Regions from separate parts of the Pseudovibrio sp. W64 genome, predicted to be linked through region 2. Evidence: riboswitches for the same ligand, from Rfam matches in the RefSeq annotation. Region 2 holds a riboswitch; the other holds the start of a gene.
What was found. A riboswitch is a leader RNA that binds a small molecule or an ion and turns the genes downstream of it on or off. The one in region 2 is predicted to bind S-adenosylmethionine.
Positions count from the first base shown of each region.

Region 1: another riboswitch for S-adenosylmethionine. It lies ahead of PsW64_RS01600 (hypothetical protein); the one in region 2 lies ahead of PsW64_RS10730 (O-succinylhomoserine sulfhydrylase).

Region 1 covers NZ_LMCI01000002.1:166,666-174,059, reverse strand. Annotated here, with positions in the region: gene PsW64_RS01630 (ArnT family glycosyltransferase) at 1-306, shown strand, start outside; gene PsW64_RS01625 (ChbG/HpnK family deacetylase) at 388-1,185, shown strand; gene PsW64_RS01620 (Crp/Fnr family transcriptional regulator) at 1,405-2,094, shown strand; gene PsW64_RS01615 (group III truncated hemoglobin) at 2,175-2,588, shown strand; gene PsW64_RS01610 (acyl-CoA thioesterase) at 2,648-3,076, shown strand; gene PsW64_RS01605 (group III truncated hemoglobin) at 3,109-3,558, shown strand; gene PsW64_RS01600 (hypothetical protein) at 3,588-3,968, opposite strand; SAM-I-IV-variant riboswitch at 4,016-4,146, opposite strand; gene PsW64_RS01595 (PQQ-dependent sugar dehydrogenase) at 4,434-5,675, shown strand; gene msrA (peptide-methionine (S)-S-oxide reductase MsrA) at 5,761-6,390, opposite strand; gene PsW64_RS01585 (GNAT family N-acetyltransferase) at 6,509-6,976, opposite strand; gene PsW64_RS01580 (sugar porter family MFS transporter) at 7,273-7,394, shown strand, end outside.
Region 2 covers NZ_LMCI01000018.1:425,881-433,274, reverse strand. Annotated here, with positions in the region: gene PsW64_RS10745 (hypothetical protein) at 1-282, opposite strand, end outside; gene PsW64_RS10740 (YigZ family protein) at 441-989, opposite strand; gene PsW64_RS10735 (2'-deoxycytidine 5'-triphosphate deaminase) at 994-2,100, opposite strand; SAM riboswitch at 2,224-2,301, shown strand; gene PsW64_RS10730 (O-succinylhomoserine sulfhydrylase) at 2,369-3,553, shown strand; gene PsW64_RS10725 (hypothetical protein) at 3,636-4,073, opposite strand; gene PsW64_RS10720 (hypothetical protein) at 4,215-5,108, opposite strand; gene PsW64_RS10715 (winged helix-turn-helix domain-containing protein) at 5,196-6,407, opposite strand; gene PsW64_RS10710 (MAPEG family protein) at 6,532-7,065, shown strand; gene PsW64_RS10705 (class I SAM-dependent DNA methyltransferase) at 7,069-7,394, opposite strand, start outside.

The sequences.
Region 1 (7,394 bases), on a different contig from region 2:
AGCTACGGTTTGACTGGTCAAATGTCGAATGCGCTCAAGAAGACAGACCTCAAAGTCTACGGAATTCCTGAGCGAATGCGCTATGCAATGATTCCCGATAATCTCCAAAATCCTGAAAATAGTGACATGCTGTACGTCACCGAGGAAAGAAGAGACTGCTCTCAAAAGCTGAAAGCCAACTTCAATCAGGTTGAGCTGCTGAAGACCATCACCCGAGAGAATAAGGGATTATTCGGAAAAACAGCTATTGAAAATGTACGGGTCTACCGATTGTCAGACCCGAAACAGCCCCTGAAATCCAACTGAAACAGCTGAGATTCCGTTGCGTTAAATTTGCAGGCTTTGTTAAATGTACTCCTGAACCTTTTGGATTGGGAGATCCGCGCGATGAAGCGCATCCTCTTGACGAGTCTCGAATTTGGGCAAAGCTATGGAGTCGACCGGGCGATCTGCGATCTAATCATCGCAGGCCGGCTCTCTGCCGTAGGCTGTGTTGTCACTGGCAAGATGTGGTCGAGGGAGTTCTATCAGCTGCGTGACGTGGTTGCCTGGGCCGAACATGAAACCATGGTCGGTCTGACAGTCACACTGACAAAGCCCGCCGGGCCACTCACCGATTTTGGCCGGACCGTATTCGGAGAGACGTTCCCCGCCCCGTGGTGGTATGCAATGCGCAGCCCCATGAAGATGCTGCCGGAAGAGGCGATTGCCGCTGAGATCGCCGCACAGGTGGATCTGTTCGAAGAGGTCTATGCCCGTCCGCCAGCATTTGTTGCCATTCAGGGAAACCTCGCAAAGCATCCTGCCGTGCATTCAGCGCTCATCACGGTGCTCAGCATGATGGCAGGACGAGAGCCTGCACTGGTACTGCCTGCTGGTGTTAGCCGATCGAGCAACTCCATTTCAAAGCGCGCTACCAAAGCCGGATTAGAAACTATATTCTCAGGTCCAGATCTGCCTATGGCTGATGAGGACACGGATCTGAGAGACTTCTTCTGGCACGGAATCAATGAGGCGCAGGATTCGGCAATGGTCCTATGTCGGCCATCCTATCCTGAAGAGCAGGCCCAACCCGTCAAAAAGAAAAACGTACGCCAGAGCTCATCCCGTGAGAACCAGCTGAAGTTCCTGATAAGTGAGGAATTTCCGTTTCTTTTGATGGAAAAAGATATCTTCTTGTTCTAAGAACGATCTCTTCCTGCGGTTGAAGAGATCGTTCCTTTTGAATTTGCCATAAACGTTGGGGTATTTATGAACACCCCTAATTTGCCTAAAACTAAAGAACATCTCTGTGACTCCGGTCACAAAATGGCCGCATGATAGACCTAATTAAAATCATCAATTATATTGATGCAGCTTAAACTAAAAAACTGAATCTACGGCGCGTCAGGATCTTGTGGCAAGATGACAAAGTTCAAAGAACTCCTTCAAAACAGCTTTTCACTGTCGGGTTTGGCTGAGGAACACGCACACGGTCTCTCTGAGATAGCTCAGCCTATGTCATTGAAATCCGGCGCAGTTCTCTTCAAGGCCGGAGATCCGGGCAATGGTTGTTACGCAATCATCGAAGGCAGCATGAAAGTCTCCGTCGTCTCGTTGGATGGCAGTGAGCAGCTGCTCGCAGTTCTCGGGCAGGGCTCTCTGGTAGGTGAAATTGCTTTGCTTGACGGCAGTGAGCGTTCCGCTACCGTTACGGCACTCAAGCCGAGCCAGCTTGCATTTATCTCCAAAGCTGCATTTTATCGCTACGCCGATGAAAACCCCGCTGTTTACCGTCACATGCTGCAGATCGTAGCGACTCGCCTGCGTCGTTCAAACGATGCACTCGCTGCACGGTCCTTCTTGCCACTCAATGGCCGGGTTGCGCAGACGCTGCTGCAACTCTCTGAAACATTTGGCAAAAAAGTCGACAGCAACAAAATTCTTGTTCACTATAAGATCTCTCAGGCTGAAATCGCCAATATGGCTGGTGGGGCTCGGGAGAACGTCAGCCGCGTCCTCAATGTCTGGAAGAGAGAAGGTGTTATCAGCCGCCTCTCTGGATATTACTGCCTCGAAAAGCCGGAGGTGCTACGAGCTGCCGCAGAGCTTTAAACTCGGTATTTGAGTAAAAGTGACCCGAAGTAACAAGAAGGGCATGGGCCTTGTTCTTGCAAGGCTCCTGAAACACCGAGATGACCTATCAGCATTTTGACATTCGCCCGCAGGACGAGTGTACACCAATCCATCCTGACCTGACGCATTCTCAAGTGCGTGCTTTGGTTGCCAGTCATTCAGAAAAACTCCGTCACAATGGCGAGCTGGCATCAGTCTACCAAAATAGCATGAAGTGCGACTGGGAGGATTACGAAGCTCAGGCCGTGCGGTTCTGGTGCTCCGCTCTCATGAAAGACAGAAGCTATTCTGGCCGTCCACTTGGCAAGTATCGTGGAGCTGCAAAGCAGGTATGCAGCGATGATATTGCCAGCTGGTTGAAATTATTCGAGAATGCAGTAGATGAATGCGTTGCTGAAACCGCTCGGGCCAACACCAAGAAATGTGCGACCCAGGTTGTTGATTGCTTCCATATGGCGATGATCCCTGCTTGAGTAGTTGAGCTTCGCCATGCATAGCATTTCCTCTGGTGGATCTACGGAGCTTTAGAACTATGAATGATACAAGAGACGCTGTCGAAGAAGAGCAGCCAATTGGTGAACTGACCACGCGCACAATGGCGATGCCGGCAGACACCAATGCTTCTGGCGATATCTTCGGTGGTTGGGTTGTCTCTCAAATGGATATTGCCGCCGGTATTGCAGCAAGCCAGTGCGCCATGGAGCGCGTTGTGACTGTTGCGATCGACAGCATGACCTTTATCCGCCCTGTTAAAGTGGGCGATGTAATGTGTGTCTACTCCAACGTGCTCCGTGTTGGCAGAACCTCTGTAACGCTTGCCATTGAGGCCTGGGCTTTGCGCCACCGCTTTGGCTATCGTGAGAAGGTGACGAATGCTCAGTTCACCTTTGTTGCTGTTGACGATGACGGCAAGCCGATTGTGATCTCTGAAGAGCAACGTGCTAAATACAACAAGGCTTAAGCGGATCGCGGACCAGGAATAGGAAACAAGCAGTGTCATCAAAAATTCCCGTTATGTCAGCGCGTGAACGGACACCGCTTGATCCTTCCATCACACCTGCCCAGATCAATCATCTGGTTGAGAGTTTTTACGGCAAGGTCCGCCAGCACGAAACGCTTGGGCCGATCTTCCTGAGAGAGATGGGTGAGGACTGGGGTCCGCATCTACACAAGATGAAGCACTTTTGGGCATCTGTTCTGCTAAAAACTGGATCGTATAAAGGCAAGCCGGTTCCCGCTCACGCGAGGATTCAAGGGGTCACCACTGAGAATTTCCATGAGTGGATGGATCTGTTTGAAGACGAAGTCTATGCGATTTTCTCAGCAGAAGCCGCACCGCTTCTTCTGGCAACTGCACAGCGCATCGCACAGAGCCTGTGGCTTGCAATGTTCGCAGACCCATTTGCCACGCCTCCTGCAAAATTCGGCAGTCGCGCAGCTTAAAAATCAGTTCTTATTTTAGTGCAGCTTACCTAGCTCGGGAATTTCTTTTTCGAGCGTAGCGCGTTTTGCCTGAAGTACTCACGCAAGGCTTCCAGTTCTTCAGGACGACGGCGTGCAGTATCCGCAAACAAGCGCTCGTCGACAACCGTGTGGCAGCCTTCTGCCCAAAGCCGAAGCAGCACAGCAAACCTGTCGGAGCGCTCGTCGGTGGTCAAAGGCGTATTCGGCTGGCGTGTAGAGTTGGAAAGCAGCCGGCTGCGCAGCCCTTTTTCTAAAATCAGGCAATCCAGCAAATAGGCAGCAGTAAACTCGTCGGCAAGGTGTGCGACGGCTTCCCTCAAAGATTGAGGCACATATTCAGATACATACGATTGCCATGCAGACTGTGGCTGACCAGCAATATCAAACATTAAATCCTCCATCGGTTTCCCGAGGAGGACTGGCGCAAAATCCATTGAAACTACCGCTTGGTTGTTACGAATGATGAAGACAGCGTCCTCACTTCGAAACCACATCCCTTTTGGCGGAGACCACCTTGCCCGGTTAGGCAGGTTGGCGAGGGCGCCAGCCCTTCTCTTGATGATGCGTAGGATTTGGCACGAAAATGAGGCAATTGCAAGTGGGCACCTTTCCTTTGTTCTTTGTCCACACTTTCAAACTTACGTCATGTCGTATTTTAGCACCACAAAACGCAACTTCCGCTAAGTGAATATCTTCAATTTTTGTGGTTCTATAAACCGAATTCCCGTCATATCTGAGTATTCTCCTCAGACTTTGAATGAGCGCATAGTGGCAGCTCAAAAAGGCAGAGCATTCCAAATATTCCGATAAATTTTCTCAGTCAAATTTCTAGGCCCTTCAGGAAGGAAAAAACGATGTGCACCACAAAGCCCGTTCTCTTTGGAGTCCTGACAGGGTGCGCTTACGCCTTGCTGCTAACCACATCTCTGGCAGCAACGACCACCAAGATGGTCGATGGTGTCAAAACGGAGTTTGTGGAGCAGGTCTCTGAAGAGCAGAAAACTCTGGCTCGCAACACTGAAGTTGTGGTCATGCCCAAAGGCTTCCACATCGAACCTTATGCAGCTGTGCCAGATGCCCGTCATATGTCCGTCGCGCCTGATGGCAAAACTGTTTTTGTAGGAACGACCACGGACAGAGTCTGGGTCGTTACCCCGGATGAAGAGGGCAAGAAAGCTGCAGAAGTTCGCCAGTTCGCTCCAGATCAATCCTTCATCATCCCTAATGGTGTGTGCTTCACAAAAGATGGCTCATTGGTCCTTGCAGAGCAAAACCGTGTTCTGAGTTTTCCGAACGCATTGGAAAACAAAGAGCAGGGCAAGCCAGCCGTGAAGGTGCTGGTCGGCAAAGGCATGCTTATCCCTCCCTCTGAGGAAAGTTATAATCACTCCTCCCGTGTGTGCGATCAGGGGCCGGATGACCGCATCTACATCTCTCTTGGCCAGCCTTACAACGTGCCGCCCAAGATGAAGCTGAAACTCTATGACAGCCTCGGCATCGGCGGCATTATCTCCATCACCGCAGATGGTATGGACCGTCAGGTCTATGCGACCGGGATCAGAAATTCCGTAGGCTTGGAGTTCCATCCAAACTCCGGTAATCTCTGGTTTACCGACAATCAGGTGGACGGCATGGGAGATGACATCCCGCCTGAAGAGCTGAACAAAGGCACCGAGCCGGGCAAGAACTACGGTTTCCCATGGTATGGCGGTGGAACGGTCCGTACCCCGCATTACATCGATGAGCCTGTCCCAAGTGGCGTGGTGAACCCGGAAGTCGAACTGGATGCTCATGCCGCAAGTTTGGGCATGACGTTCTATCAGGGCGATATGTTCCCTGAAGAATACAAGGGCGGCGTCTTCATCGCGCAACACGGCTCATGGGACCGCTCAGTGCCAATTGGCGCACGTGTGGTGTTTGTGCCCATCAACGAGAAAGAAGAAGCTGGCGCCCCAAGTATTGTCGCAACAGGCTGGATTGATGCCAGCGGCGATTATCTGGGCCGTCCGGTAGACGTGGTCGAGCTTGGCGACGGATCCTTGTTGATCTCTGATGACTCTGCTGGAGGGATCTATCGCATGTACTACGAAGACTAGGGATCTCCTCTGACCTGCGACAACACACCTAAAAGCAAAAGACCAGAGCAGTGCCTCTGGTCTTCTTGAGTTCTATACTAAGCCCTTAGTGCTCGCCGGGGATACCTTTGTAAGCATTTGGACCCCAGACCTGCTTGACGCGCTGATCACGGCCACAGCGATAGCGGTAGAACTTGTAGCGGATCGGGTTTTTCTCATAGTAGTTCTGATGATAATCTTCTGCATCATAGAACGGAGCTGCAGTGCGGATCGGTGTTACAATCGGGCGGTTCACTTCACCTGACTTTCCAAGCGCTTTCTTGGAAGCCTTTGCAGCCTTCAGCTGCGCAGGAGAGGTCGCAAAGATGGTTGTCTGATAGCTCTCACCACGATCACAAAACTGACCACCAGCATCAGTTGGATCAACAGAATGCCAGAAAGCTGTCAGCAGCTCTTCATAAGACACCTTGGCCGGATCAAACTTCACTTCCAACGCTTCAATATGACCTGTACCACCAGCAGAAACCTGCTTGTAGGTCGGGTTTGCACTGCGGCCACCTGTATAGCCGGATGTGGTCTCAAGAACGCCCTCGATCTTGTCAAAGTCAGACTCGATACACCAGAAGCAACCACCAGCAAAAATTGCGGTTTCGGTCTCAGCAGCCTGTGCAGGCTGGCTCACAGCATAAAGCAAAGGAAGAACGGCAAGGGCTTTTGCAGCTTTGCGTGCAATCATCTCAGATCCTTAAATCAGGTCATGCATTGGAATTTCCAAAACCCTAGCAGCCACCAGCCCTCAACGGAAATGAAGTCCCTTCAACAAAACGTCAATCAGCGAGAGCATGGTTCGCGCTTCAAACCTCGCAGGACATGTTCCATCCGGTCACGTTAAAGCCAGCCTTGTAATAGGTGCGTATGGCGCCGTGATTGTCAGGGGCAACACGCAGTCCAATACGTGTCAGGCCATCTTTCTTGAATGTCGCCTTCAAGGCTTCAAGAGCTTTGGAGGCGTACCCCTTGCCACGATGTTCTGAGTACACCAGAAAATCCATGATGAACGCAGATGCATCATCCTGAAGGGAGTACCAGAGAAACCCAACCTCCACTTCGCCAGCCTTCGTCTTGTTGACGATGCTCAGCAGCTTATTGTGTTTGTTGCTTTTCCCCTCTGGAAAGGCCTTTGACAAGCCTTCCTTGGCTTTCTTCAGTGCAGCCTGTTCTTCCATACTGCGATTATCCATCAGGTCCTGAGCGTATCCAGAGACGGAAATGATCTGAAACTCATCAAAACGAGCTGCGGGGAAATCCTGAAGAACAATCATGTTAAGTCCTGGTTGCCAAAGGTTGAAGCGCTTGGGAAGGTCTTGCGCTGATCATGCGACGGGAAGCTTAATTGAAGGCAAAGGCCGCGAAAAGCTCAATGCTGTAATTCCTAACAGGTGCGGTTTTAAGTCGCTGGATCATCATAGCGACACTGAAATGATCCATGTTGTCTTTCCCGTATATGATCAAACGTTATTGGGGTCTTGCGAAAAACAGCTCAATTCAGGGCTGTGTGTCCTCCGGTTGGTTAGAGACCTCCGCCTATACTTTCCCTTGGTCTTTAAAGGGAATGCGCATGATTATCCTCCTGGCATGTATCGCCGTACTCTGTGGTTTGCTCTATGGCTACAACGAAGGCGTCATCGCTGGCGCTTATGAGCCCATCAAAGCAGAGTTTGAATTCTCTGCGTATTGGGG
Region 2 (7,394 bases):
GATGCCGATGAGGTGGGCGAGGAAAGCGGAGTTGCAGCGGAAGACGTTGATGCGCTTTGGCAGGTCATAGAACTGGGCGTCTTTTTCGTGCTGAGTTTGCGTGGTGGCGACATCCTCAGAGACTTGCAGTTCCTTGCCTGGTTTCCCGTAGGTGTTCCGTCTTGAAACAGTCTCTGCATTTTGCTCTGTGATTTTGGCGTGACGGCGAGAGCCGATATCGCGATAGCGACGATCAGCGTCTGTTCCAGTGTTAATCGCTTTTCCAGTGCGGGTGACACGCATGACTTCACTCCCCCGACCGTCTCAAAATGAGACAAATGCCATTTCCTGGGATTTACATCGCAAGGCGCGTGCCAAAGTTTAAGTTTTTATTAGGATTTTAATTAATTGGGTGCGATGGAAATGCTGAGAGGCATGAAAAAGCTAGCAAGTACAGAAGGTTAAAGCTTGTCGATCTGATCTTCAGGACCGCTGACGAGCAGGGTTACGCCGTCCTCTGTGAAGGTGCGTTCGATGATTTCCAGCTGTAGCAGAATGACCTGGCGTTCCAGTTCGGCACTGCTGGAGAAGCTGGCAGAGACACTGCGGGTTTTGATGCGCAGCCATGGCACAAGCTCAGCTTCCCGAATGGCGAGATTTGCGGCGCCGGAGTAGGCCCGTGCCAGGCCGCCGGTGCCCAGTTTTGTGCCACCGAAGTAACGGACAATGATGACGCCCACATCCACAAGGTCTGCCCCAATGAGTGTTTTGAGTGTGGGCATGCCGGAGGTGCCAGACGGTTCACCATCGTCTTTGCCGCCTTCATCGATGCGTCCCTCGGGGAGCATTCTGCGGAAGGCGGTGACGTGGTGGTTGGCTTTTTTGTGCTCGTCGCGAAGATCCGCCAGCCGCTGAGCAAAGTCTACATGGGGTACCAGAAAGGCAAGAAAGCGTGACTTCTTTTCTTCCAGTATCGCGTTGTATTCCTGCTCAACGGTGAAGAGGGGCATGGGCTTATGCTCCTACCGGTTCTTTGCTTTTGAAGTGCTTGGAGAGCTTTAGTGCCTGACCCTGATAGTTGGAGCCAATGCCTTCGCCGTAAAGGGTTTCTGGCACTTCCTCCATGTGCTCGTAGACAAGGCGGCCAACCGTCTGGCCGTGTTCTACGATGAAGGGAACGTCGTGAGAGCGGACTTCTAGAACGGCTCTGGACCCTGTGCCACCAACGGTGGAATGGCCGAAGCCGGGGTCGAAGAAGCCTGCGTAGTGGACGCGGAATTCGCCGACGAGTGGATCGAATGGCACCATCTCAGCAGCGTATTGTGGTGGGACGTGGACGGCTTCCTGCGAGACCAGAATGTAGAACTCGTTCGGGTCGAGGATGAGCGTTGCATCGCCGCGATTGTACAGCGGTTCCCAGAAGTCTTCCGGGTCCTGTGCGTCTTTGCGATCGACGTCGATCACGCCTGTATGGCGCTTGGCGCGGTAGCCGATGAGGCTGTCTTTGCCAGAGCCTTTCAGGTCGATGGACACCTGTACGCCGTTGTTGATTGCGTCTTCGTCCTTGCCGCCAGACACCAGTGTGTGCTGGTTGTGCACTTTGGTCAGGTCTTCATCATTGATGAGGGTTTCACCATCGCGGAAGCGGATTTGGGACAGGCGAGAGCCTTCGCGGACCAGCACAGGGAAGGTCTTTGGAGAAATCTCAGCGTAGAGCGGGCCTTTGTAGCCGGCTTCAACACGGTCAAACGCGCGGCCCTGGTCTGTGATGACGCGGGTGAACACATCGATGCGGCCCGTGGAGCTTTTCGGGTTGGCTGTGGCGGACTGCTCAGCCGGAAGGTCCAGCGCCTCCTGAAGGCGGACGATGTAAACGCAGTTGGTTTCCAGCACGGCACCCTTGGAGAGGTCGATCTCGTGCAGGATGAGTTTTTCCAGCTTGTCTTCCACTTTCGCGTCGGGGCCGGGCAGAAAGGAGGCCCGGACACGCCATGCTTTGACGCCGAGGCGCAGGTCAAGACTGGCAGGTTGAATCTGGTCCTCGTCGGGCACTCTGTCTGCTTGAATTGCACCGCTGGCAAACATAGCTTCAATCGCTTTTGCCGGAAGAATGCCTGTCATTGTTGGTTCCGCCCCACTCGTACTCAAATCGTTCTGACACTGATTAACGTAAGTTTGATCTCTCGCCAAGTCTGCAACCTAAGCTGATTGATTGACCCTAGTGTATTTTCGAGGTAAAAACGCTGCCTATTCCGTGGTGATTTGGTCGACCGGCTTGCAACCACGTAAAACAAGTAGCTAAAGGGTCGGGTTCTTGTATAGACCTCGGCCCGCGCCGGGGTTTTTTAATGAAGGGGTAGAGCAATATCTCTTCGGGCAGGAATGAGCGATGACAGACGCAAAGAACTGGAAGCCAGCAACTCGGCTTGTTCATGGAGGCACAACGCGCTCCAGCTTTGGTGAAACATCCGAAGCTATCTTCCTTACACAAGGGTATGTTTACGACAGCTCAGAAGCGGCAGAAGCACGCTTTTTGGGCGAGAATCCGGGCTATATTTATTCCCGGTACGCAAACCCGACCGTAGGAATGTTCGAGCGACGAATGTGTGAACTGGAAGGCGCTGAGGCCGCACGCGGCACGGCTTCTGGTATGGCGGCTGTTAACTCTGCGATTATGGCCTGCGTTAAAGCTGGCGATCACGTGATTGCACCAAAGGCACTGTTCGGTTCCTGCCGATACATCATCGAAAAGCTGCTGCCACGTTATGGTGTGGAGTCCACGCTGATTGATGGCACTGACATTGAGCATTGGAAAGCAGCTGTTCGTCCGAACACCACAGCGGCATTCCTTGAAAGCCCAACCAACCCGACGCTTGAAGTGATCGATATTCCAGCTGTTGCGGATATTATTCACGAAGCTGGTGGACGGCTTATTGTAGACAACGTGTTTGCGACTGCTATCTGGCAGAGCCCGCTGACGCTGGGTGCGGATGTGGTGATCTACTCTGCGACCAAGCATATTGACGGGCAGGGCCGATGTCTGGGCGGTATCGTGCTTTCTGATGAAAAGTGGATTGTGGAAGAATTCCATGACCCGTTCAAGCATACCGGACCTGCAATGAGCCCGTTCAACGCTTGGGTTCTGCTGAAGGGGCTGGAGACGTTGTCTCTGCGTGTTGAGCGTCAGACAGCTAATGCTGGCAAATTGGCAGAGTTCCTTGCGGATCATTCTGCAGTGTCTCGGTTGATTTACCCAGGTCGTGCTGATCACCCACAGGCGGATATCGTGGCTAAGCAGATGCAAGGTGGGTCTACCATGCTGGCGGTTGATTTGGCGGGTGGCAAGGAAGCGGCCTTCAAGTTCTCCAATGCGTTGGAGATTGTCAGTCTTTCCAACAACCTTGGCGATGCGAAGAGCCTGATTACCCATCCGGCGACGACTACGCACCAGAGTGTTGCGGAAGATGCGCGTCTGGAGCTGGGCATTACAGACAAGACGCTTCGTCTTTCTGTTGGTCTGGAAGATGCAGATGACCTGCTGGAAGACGTCGCTAAAGCGCTGGCTGCGGTTTAAGCGTGTTGCACATTATGACTGGCATGAGGGCATCCAATCGGGTGCCCTTTATGCATTAAAGCGCAATGCTGCAGACTTGTTGTTAGCTGTTGCTGGTTGCCACAACCACATCTCGCCGTGCTCCGGACAAGGTGATGATGAACCCGGCGATGACATCCAGAAACGTGATGGTCATGAGCAGCAGGAAGAGCGGGGTGGCGGCTTCTTGTACCGAGAGGAACTCAATTAGGTAAGCCACGAGGATCAACAGAGACAAGCTGTGATCTACCAGTGAGAGTGTGCTGGTTCTGGTGGCTTTGATGATCTCAACGAAGAGCAGGACCAAAGTGCCTGCAAGCAGAAGAGTGGCGACATCCAGAGGAACAAGCAATCCTGATGGCAGTGGGATCTGGAATACAATGGCAGCCCACGGAGTGACGTTGTAGCCTTGGTCAAGCACCGGCTCTAGATCTTCAAACCACCGAAATGCCACAGCATTGTAGAGCAAGAACGGAATGAGCGTGAGTGGAATAGTCCTCATGTGGTTGTCCCCGGAAGAGCTGGAAGCGGTATCCTATCGGAAAAGATTAACATTAATGCTGGGGGTCTGTGATGCCCTGAAACCGGGAGGGGTAACGCTTCGAGTGGTTTAATGCCTAGGGCTTTCATTTTAAGTGGAGTTCTAGGGAATACGACGCGTGCGAATGTGAATAGTGAGGGGGCGTCGCACACGTTCCGTCATGCGACGTTCTATGTGAGAGAGCTCGTTATAGTTATCGACGGTGATGCCCTTCCAGTATTTGACGATGGGAAGGCCTATGCGGAGTTGAAAAGCACCAATGGGATAGTCGATGTCGCTGTGATAGCGGATTTGTCCAACAAATGTGGTCTTTAATCCAGGTAGGCCAAGCCAGCCTGCGCGGGATATTTCAAACCGTCCCTGCGCCCCGCTTATCTCTTCAATGTTGTTGGCGGTTCTATAAAAGCCTCCTGCATAGATGCGGAGGCCGAACCCCAGATCATCAGTTCCGGGGAGGTCGTAGCCAATCTCTCCTGAAAGGTTGAGGAGAGGAATGCTTTCGCGTTGGTCTGTGCTACCCGGTTCCGGTTCCAGAATACGGACTTTGCTTGTCGGGAATTGTGCGTTGAAGCGAGCCTCATAGTTATTTGCCAGAAACTCAATGCCCGTGGTGACTGCAGTTGCGGGGCCGCGTTCGTAATCTTCCTTGTAGTTCATGAAGATGTAGGTGCTGCCAATCAAGTTTGGCCGTACAAAGTGACGGAGGCCACCGCCAGCACTTATGAGATAAACAGCATCAGAGGAGTTGCCGGAGCGGACATCAGCGAAGAACATGCCATGACTGTCCTGAAAGACTGGCGTGATGACTTCGGCGGCTCCAGATGTGTTATTGCGATCTGTCTCAAACAGGCCAATGAGGCGGGGTTGGTACTTGCCTTGCGGATTGAAGGTGAAGTGGTCGTCTAAATTGAAGAGAGGTTGGGCCTGGCTGGCAGAGGTATTCAGCGCCACAAGGCAGAGCAGAATACGCAACAAAGTTTGCAAGAGCTGGCCCATTTGCTCTCTTGGTGCTGACGAGAATGCGACGTTTACCAGCAGTATTGGAGGTTACTTACGTTTCTGATAGTCCCGCCATCCAGTGGGCTATCCTTGCCAAGCTGAGAGGAACTGAAGATCTTCACAGCCAGCAAACTGGGTGCATCGCTCCAGTTCAGCTTCCAATCGTTGTTGGCGGCCTTTGCCCATGCGAATGCCAGCCTCGGGCCAGAAGCGTTTTACGGCCAAAGCATTGGAGGCTTTGTCACGCTTCATATCAATGCGACCAATCAACTTGTCCCCCTCCATTACGGGGAAGACATAATAGCCGTATTGCCGTTTTGGTTCAGGGACGAAGATTTCGATGCGGTAATTGAAGTCAAAAAGGAACTCAGCGCGCTTGCGGTCTCTTAATGCCGGGTCGAATGGACTGAGGATGCGGATCCGTTGGGAAGGGGCTTCGAGGGATCTCAGTTCATCTTCAATTGTTGGGCGTGCGAGACATAATTTGGGCTTCGTGTCGCTGGCAGGTTGAATCTCAACAGGGATTAGTTCCTGACGCTTCTGGGCTTGCTCACACCATGCTTTGACATCGGCAAGGTCTAGTTTGTCCCAATAGGCTGCAATTTCGCTGGGCGTAGCGAAGCCGAGGCGGTCGATTGCGGAGTTGCAAGCCCACTCTATGGTTTCTGCATGGCTGGGTTTAGCGGAGCGGTGATCCTCAGGGATGACGCGTTCTGTCAGGTCATAGAGTTTTTGAAAGTTTTCACGCCGAGAGACGGAGATTTGTCCGGTCCGCCAGAGATATTCAAGCGCTGTTTTGGATGGGTTCCACTCCCACCATCCGCCTTTGCTGCGCTTCTCATCCTTGCCGACATCTGAGGTGCCAGCGGGGCCGTTTTCTTCGATGTGCCGTAGAATGAGGTTGAGTTTTTCCTGATACTCCGCACCGCGCCAGACCTTCCAGCGGGATTGCAAGCTTTCTGCGCTTTTTTGGAAGCGGTAGTGCCAATAAGGGAAGAACTCGGTTGGAATGATTGAGGCATCATGCGTCCAGTGCTCAAAGAGGCTTCTGTCATTCTCCAGCAGTTTCTTGAGATGTTTGGGGCGGTAACTTTGGCGGCGTGACCATAAGATCATGTGGTGCGCACGCTCTACTGTGTTGATGCTATCAACCTGCACAAAGCCAATGCGGTGAATGAGATTGAGGAGATCTTCTCCTTTCGAGGAGCCTGTTGGTGCTTCAAGAAGGGCGTGTTTCTGCAGAAACAAGCGGCGCGCAGCGGCGTTATCAACTTTTAAAACTAACTGCGCTTCCATAGTCATCAAAGTCTCCTGCTTGGTCAGACGTGCCTAGGCTAGGAGAGGTAGCGCCTTGCCGCAAGCAGTCCGCAGCAGATAGTTGTGGGTTTGTTCCTATTATGTTCTCTAAGTGGAGGTTGCATTGGACTTTGCAGAAAAACAGCGGGGTGTGTTTCAGCGGATGATTGTTGGAGCGTTGGTGACCGCGATTGTGCTTTTGTTTGGTGCGCTTCTCAATCCGTTTGGATTTGCCGCGGACTGGAATGCCTCTGAGCGGCTTTGGGTGGCAGCGGTTTCATTGTTATCACCTGCCTTGCTGCTGATGATTTCCATAGGTCGTCTGGCAATGCGTAGGTTTTATCATGCTGATGACATTGATGGAGGAGGGCTAACCCACGGCAGTGAGGAAGCCAGGATGCTGCAGAGCATTTTGCAAAATACACTTGAGCAGGGGGTGTTGGCGGGGTTCATCTACATTGCCTGGGCTGCGGTTATGCCCGGTAGCACGATGTCGGTACCGCTGTTAGCTGCGCTGCTGTTTGCGCTCGGGCGTATTCTGTTTTTTGCCAGCTATGAGAAGGGGGCACCATGGCGTGGAACCGGCTTTGCACTGACTTTCTACCCAAGCATTTTAATGCTGGTGGTTGTGCTGATAACGTTGATGGCCGGGTTGTAGCGCTCACGCTGGCATATAGCAAGCGACTACAAGATGTCCGAGCACAGGACTTTCGTGCTCTTGTCGGAGTGTGGTCTGCGTGAAGTCGATGGTTGCAAAGTCGAATTGCTCCAAGAGATTGCGGAGATAATCTTCTGTATGCTTGAAGCGGCAGCTGTCGCTCATCGTGTAGGGCTGGGTATTGGATGCAGGCTCCATCACAGCTTCAGCGGAGAACAGGAATACGCCATTCTTTTCGATGTTGCGGGCAACACCTGCGAAGAGATCTTCCAATGAACCAAAGTATGGCAAGAGTTCTGATGCGAGTATCAAATCCCATTTCTGAGGAT